Regions from separate parts of the Nocardioides nitrophenolicus genome, predicted to be linked through region 1. Evidence: predicted binding sites of a transcription regulator. Region 1 holds the regulator's gene; each other region holds the start of a gene.
The links. Region 1 encodes HrcA, which represses chaperone genes, less so after heat shock. Its sites were predicted from a motif close to TTGGCACTCGNNNNNNNCGAGTGCCAA; they were not measured.

Region 1 (2,263 bases):
GGGTCGACCCAGCGCAGCTCGACGCCCTCGGCGCGCAGGCCGGTGAGCTGGACGCCGACGACGTCGCCGAGCCGGGTCTGGCTCAGCGCCGAGACCGCGCGGCGCAGCTCGTCCTGGTGGCACTGGTTGGCGTGCTCGGTGGAACGCTGCAGGAACCCGCGGTTGAGGTCGTGCTCGGGCGAGGTGAACGCGGCGAGCGGCACCCGGACCCGGGTCTCGTCGGGCGCGTCGTCGGGGGCGCTGGCCCGGGCGAGCAGGATGAAGTCGAGGTCGAGGCCCACTCGCATCCGGAGCTCGTCGCAGCACTCGCACTGCTCGATCCCGAGCGCGTCGAGGCGCCCGGACAGGGTGAGCATCGCGTCGCGGTCGGTGGATCCGGGAGTGCCCAGGCCGCTGGTGACGGTGAGCAGCGCGCCGCGCCGGTCGGTGGCGGCGAGCGCCAGCGCGGAGTCGGCGGGGCAGGAGAGCAGCGGCCGGCCGCCGTGGTCCTGCATCTCCAGCACGGACTCGTCGAGCCCGGACGTGACGTCGTCGAGCCCGTCGACCACCAGCTGCACCTCGTGGGGGCAGGCGAGGATGCTGCGCGCCGCCGCGGCGAGTCGTCGTACGTCGAGACCGGGGTCGACCGTCATGTCCGCTCCTTGCAGCTCCGGGACGAGAAGATTAGGTGAGCCTAACCTACTCGAATCGGTGGAATCTGGGAAGCCGGAGCGGGTGAGGTGTCCCGCGGGTCCGGGCTTTCGCGCGGCTCGGGGCTAGGATTGGCACTCCCGATGGTGGAGTGCCAGGTCTGGAGGAGGTGGGCATGCAGGAGGAGCGCAGGCTCGCCGTGCTGCGTGCGATCGTCGAGGACTACGTCTCGACCGAGGAGCCGGTGGGCTCCAAGGCGCTCGTGGAGCGCCATCACCTCAACGTCTCGCCCGCCACGATCCGCAACGACATGGCGGCGCTGGAGGAGGAGGGCTACCTCCACCAGCCCCACACCAGCGCCGGCCGGGTGCCGACCGACAAGGGCTACCGGCTCTTCGTCGACCGGCTCTCCACGGTCAAGCCGACGACCCAGGCCGAGCGCCGCGCGATCGCGGGCTTCCTCGAGGGTGCCGTCGACCTCGACGACGTCGTCAACCGCTCGGTCCGGCTGCTCGCGCAGCTCACCCGCCAGGTCGCCGTCGTGCAGTACCCCACGCTCTCGCGCTCCACCGTGCGCCACATCGAGGTCGTCGCGCTCACCCCCGTGCGACTGCTGCTCGTGCTCATCCTGAGCTCCGGCCGGGTCGAGCAGCGCCTGGTCGAGCTCGACGCCGACATCAGCGACGACGAGCTGGCCACTCTGCGCTCCCGGATCAACCTGGCCGCCACCGGTGAGGTGATCGCCGACGCCGCCAGCGCCCTCGACGCGTTGGTCCACGGCCTCGACGGTGCCCCGGAGGCCACCTCGCCGACCGTCGCCGTCGTCGAGACCCTGGTCGAGGCGATGAGCGACCACCGCTCCGACGAGCGGGTCGCCGTGGGCGGCACGTCGAACCTGGCCCGGTTCGGCGACAGCTTCGAGACCTCGGTCCGCCCGCTCCTCGAGGCGCTCGAGGAGCAGGTCGTGCTCCTCAAGCTGCTGGGCGAGGCGACCGCCGGCGGCGCCGTGACGGTGCGGATCGGTGCGGAGGGGCCCTTCGAGAACCTCGCCTCCACCAGCGTCGTCGCCACCGGCTACGGCCCCGACGACGCGCTCGCCGCGCTCGGGATCGTCGGCCCCACCCGCATGGACTACCCCGGAACGATGGCGGCGGTGCGCGCCGTGGCGCGCTACGTCTCCCGCATCCTCGACGAGAGCTGAGAAGAAGAGAAGTGACCCAGGACCCCTACGAGCTGCTGGGCGTCGGCCGCGACGCGGACGCCGACACGATCAAGAAGGCCTACCGCAAGCTCGCCCGCCAGCTGCACCCCGACGTCAACCCCGACCCGGAGAGCCAGGAGCGGTTCAAGCAGGTCACCGCCGCCTACGAGGTGCTCTCCGACCCGCAGAAGCGGGCGGCGTACGACCGCGGCGGGGACGCCTTCGGCGCCGGCTTCGGCGGCCAGGGCGCCGGCTTCTCGTTCACCGACATCATGGACGCCTTCTTCGGCGGCCAGGGCGGTGGCGGCGGTGCCGGGCGGGGGCCGCGCTCGCGGGTGCGCCGCGGCCAGGACGCCCTCATCCGGATCGAGGTCGAGCTCGCCGAGGCGGCCTTCGGCGTGTCCCGGGAGCTGAAGGTCGACACCGCCGTGC
Region 2 (2,263 bases), 660 kb from region 1:
GACGACCTTGCGGGCCTGGCCGAGCAGCTCGAGACCGGCGGTCTCCAGCTTGAGGCCGACCTCCTCGGAGATGACCTGGCCGCCGGTGAGGATCGCGATGTCCTGCAGCATGGCCTTGCGGCGGTCACCGAAGCCCGGCGCCTTGACGGCGACGGACTTGAAGGTGCCGCGGATCTTGTTGACGACCAGGGTCGACAGCGCCTCGCCGTCGACGTCCTCGGCGAGGATGACGAGCGGCTTGCCCGACTGCATGACCTTCTCCAGCAGCGGCAGCAGGTCCTTGACGTTGCTGATCTTGCTGTTGGCGATCAGCACGTAGGCGTCCTCGAGGACGGTCTCCATGCGCTCCGGGTCGGTGACGAAGTACGCCGAGATGTAGCCCTTGTCGAAGCGCATGCCCTCGGTGAGCTCGAGGTCGATGCCGAAGGTGTTCGACTCCTCGACCGTGATCACGCCCTCCTTGCCGACCTTGTCCATCGCCTCGGCGATGGCGTCGCCGACGGTGGCGTCGCCACCGGCGGAGATGGTGGCGGTGGCGGCGATCTGCTCGCGGGTCTCGACGTCCTTGGCCATGCCGAGCAGCTGCTCGGAGACGGCGGAGACGGCGGCCTCGATGCCGCGCTTGAGACCCATCGGGTTCGCGCCGGCGGCGACATTGCGCAGACCCTCGCGGACCAGCGCCTGGGCGAGGACGGTCGCGGTGGTCGTGCCGTCACCGGCGACGTCGTCCGTCTTCTTGGCGACCTCCTTGACCAGCTCGGCGCCGATCTTCTCGTAGGGGTCCTCGAGCTCGATCTCCTTGGCGATGGAGACACCGTCGTTGGTGATCGTGGGGGCGCCCCACTTCTTCTCCAGCACGACGTTGCGGCCCTTGGGGCCCAGGGTGACCTTGACGGCGTCCGCGAGCGTGTTCATGCCACGCTCGAGACCGCGGCGGGCCTCCTCGTTGAAAGCAATCAGCTTCGACATAACTCCTGCGATTCCTTCGCGATGTCCGTTGTCACTCTCAAGGCGAGAGTGCCAGCATCATGTTTAGCACTCGACCATGGCGAGTGCAAGGAGAAGGGGCCTCCCGGAGGGAGCTCAGGCGCCGACGCCGGGCGGCGCGTGGTGCCCGAACGGCACCCGCTCCGCATGCCCGAGCGCCAGCAGCACCGACGGCAGCAGCGCCTTGGCGGTGCGCTTGTAGCCCAGCGCGCTGGGATGGAAGCGGTCCAGGCTGAACATCTCGTCGGGGTTGGTGATGAAGAACGGCCCGACCACATGGGCGAGCGAGACCGCGTGCGCGCCGTTCCGTACGGCGACCTCGGCCTGGGCCGCCGCGAGCTGGCGTGACATCCGGGAGCCGAGCGAGCGCAGTGGCTGCGGCACCGGTCGCAGCGCGCCGAGGTCGGGGCAGGTCCCGACGACGACCTCGCTCCCCTGCCCGCGCAGCCGGGTCACCGCCTCCTCGAGGTGCGCCGCCGAGGTCGCGACCGGGACCCGGTGGGTGACGTCGTTGCCGCCGACGACGATCACGGCGACGTCGGCGCGATACCCGGCCGGCAGCCCGTCGAGCTGACCGGCGAGCGCCGAGCTCTCCGAGCCGACCACGGCCGCGGTGCGCAGCGCCACCGGCCGGCGCAGCTCGCCGGCCAGCCCCCGGGCGACCCGGGCGCCGAGGGTGTCCTTGGCACGCTCGGCTCCCAGCCCGGCGGCGATCGAGTCGCCGAGGACGAGCAGGTGCAGCGGCGGGCCGTCGTACGACTTGCGCTTCCACACCTTGTCGGCGGGGATCGCCTGCTCCCCCAGCGGCTTGCCGATCCGGGCCCGGGCGATCGCCGCCTGCCGGCGCAGCAGCTCCCGCCCACCTCCGGTCGTGACGCCGATGCCAGCGAGGGCGAGACCGGCGGCGACGAGGGTGGTGCGGGTGCGGCTCATGGCTGCTTTGAACCAGACCGGACTGAACGGACCGTGGCCTCCCGGTTTCGCCACGGTGGCGGGTAGCGCGTCTCACCCGGCATTCCGGTCGGGTTTCGGGCGATTTCACGACCGGCATGCCGGGTACGAGGCGCCCCCACCCTCGCCCCCACCCTCGGCCGCGCCCTGCGCGATCAGCCGGCGACGAGGGTGGTCGGCTCGTGGCCGACGGGGAAGCTCACCGACGCGGCGATGAAGCAGTTCGCGCTGGCCTCCGCGTGGATCGCCTGCGCGACCTCGGCCATCGCGGCCTCAGCGACGCTGACCCGGGGTCGGAGGGTGACCGAGGTGAACCGGCCGCCCT
Region 3 (2,263 bases), 870 kb from region 1:
GGCGTCGGCCTTGAGGTCGAAGACGTCGTTGGCCCAGGCGATGGCGCCGGTGGCGATGGAGGAGACCAGGCCGACGACCACGATCGGCAGCAGGCAGATCAGCACGCTGCGGAAGATCAGGGCGAGCAGGCCGACGATGAGCACCACGGTCGCGATGCCGACGATGAGCAGGGTGTCGGAGCTGGACTCCTGGGAGTCGAGGCCCTGGGGTACGGCGCCGGTCGCGCGGATCTCGAGATCGGTGCCGGCGACGAGCTTCTTGATGTCGGCGCGCAGGAGCTTGGCGTCGTCCATGGCCTGGGTGTCGTAGCCGGTGGCGCCGTCGGCCAGCGGCAGCACCGCGAACATGACGGTGCCGTCCTCGGAGAGGTTCGGCGTACCGGTCTCGCCCTGGGTGATGACGAGGGGCTGGAAGGTCTTCTTGCCGAGCTCGGGACCGAGCTTCGCGGCGATGTCGGCGACCGCCGCCTGGTCGTCGGCGGTCAGCTTCTCGTGGTCCTTGCGCTCGATCACCAGGATCGCGCCGGGGGAGAAGGAGTCGGAGAACTTGGCGTCCTGCAGCTTCAGCGCCTGGATCGACTCGTAGTGGTCGGGGAGGAACTCGGAGTTGTCCTGGGTCGACTCGAGGGCGGGCGCCGCGGCGCCCACGACGACGGCGATGAGGACCCAGGCGGCGATGACGTACCAACGGAAACGGGTCACGAAGCGACCGAGCGCAGCGAACATGTCGAGAACGCTAGCGGCGGGCGAGGTCGTCCGGCCACCGACTTTGGTAGGACCCCACCGACACCGGTGGCGGGGTGCCTCTGGCACTCACTTGCGGAGAGTGCTAGTTTCTTTTCTGGCACTCTCACCGCGAGTGTGCCAACGCAGGTCACCTGCCAAGGACACACCCAGACAGTCTTAGAAAGTGGAGGTCGACATCGTGTCGGTCAACATCAAGCCGCTCGAGGACCGGATCGTCGTCAAGCCCCTCGAGGCCGAGCAGACCACCGCCTCGGGTCTGGTCATCCCCGACACCGCCAAGGAGAAGCCCCAGGAGGGCGAGGTCCTGGCCATCGGCCCCGGCCGCATCGACGACAACGGCAACCGGGTCCCGCTCGACGTGGCCGTGGGTGACAAGGTCATCTACAGCAAGTACGGCGGCACCGAGGTCAAGTACGCCGGCGCCGAGTACCTCATCCTCTCGGCCCGCGACGTCCTCGCCGTCGTTTCCTGATTTCACTCGAGCCGTGCGGGTGGGTGTGACCTCCGGGTCGCGCCCACCGGCACGGCTCGTTCACGTTGAGGAGTAGCAATGCCCAAGATCCTGGAGTTCGACGAGAACGCCCGGCGCGCCCTCGAGCGCGGCGTCGACGCGCTCGCCAACACCGTCAAGGTGACCCTCGGCCCCAAGGGTCGCTATGTCGTGCTCGACAAGAAGTGGGGCGCCCCGACCATCACCAACGACGGCGTGACCGTCGCGCGTGAGGTCGAGCTCGACGACCCGTTCGAGAACCTCGGTGCCCAGCTCACCAAGGAGGTCGCGACCAAGACCAACGACGTCGCCGGTGACGGCACGACCACCGCTACCGTGCTCGCCCAGGCGCTGGTCCACGAGGGCCTGCGCGCCGTCGCCGCCGGCTCGAACCCGATGGGTCTCAAGCGCGGCATGGACGCGGCGGCCACGGCCGTCGCCGACGCGCTGAAGGCGGCCGCCCGCGACGTCGACGACGAGAAGGACATCGCCTCCGTCGCCACCGTCTCCTCGCGCGACAGCCACATCGGCGAGCTGCTCGCCGAGGCCTTCGGCAAGGTCGGCAAGGACGGTGTGATCACCGTCGAGGAGTCGAACACCCCCTCGACCGAGCTCGAGTTCACCGAGGGCATGCAGTTCGACAAGGGCTACATCTCGGCGTACTTCGTCACCGACGCGGAGCGCCAGGAGGCCGTCCTCGACGACCCCTACATCCTCATCCACCAGGGCAAGATCGGCGCGATCGCCGACCTGCTGCCGCTGCTGGAGAAGGTCGTGCAGGCCGGGCGTCCGCTGTTCATCCTCGCCGAGGACGTCGAGGGCGAGGCGCTCTCGACCCTGGTCGTCAACAAGATCCGCGGCGCGTTCAACGCCGTCGCGGTGAAGGCCCCGGCCTTCGGCGACCGCCGCAAGGCGATGCTGCAGGACATCGCGGTCCTCACCGGCGGCCAGGTCGTCTCGCCCGAGGTCGGCCTCAAGCTCGACCAGGTCGGTCTCGACGTGCTGGGCCAGGCCCGCCGCGTCGTG

Region 2: the regulator HrcA is predicted to act here: its motif matches at 1,033-1,059, upstream of groL (chaperonin GroEL).
Region 3: the regulator HrcA is predicted to act here: its motif matches at 807-833, upstream of groES (co-chaperone GroES).

Annotation. Positions count from the first base shown of each region.
Region 1 is NZ_JAFBBY010000001.1:4,941,487-4,943,749, forward strand. It holds gene JOD66_RS23795 (DUF2470 domain-containing protein) at 1-632, opposite strand, end outside; gene hrcA (heat-inducible transcriptional repressor HrcA) at 806-1,831, shown strand; gene dnaJ (molecular chaperone DnaJ) at 1,843-2,263, shown strand, end outside.
Region 2 is NZ_JAFBBY010000001.1:4,281,186-4,283,448, reverse strand. It holds gene groL (chaperonin GroEL) at 1-969, opposite strand, end outside; gene JOD66_RS20605 (SGNH/GDSL hydrolase family protein) at 1,084-1,920, opposite strand; gene JOD66_RS20600 (OsmC family protein) at 2,094-2,263, opposite strand, start outside.
Region 3 is NZ_JAFBBY010000001.1:4,071,343-4,073,605, forward strand. It holds gene JOD66_RS19690 (MMPL family transporter) at 1-726, opposite strand, end outside; gene groES (co-chaperone GroES) at 926-1,219, shown strand; gene groL (chaperonin GroEL) at 1,298-2,263, shown strand, end outside.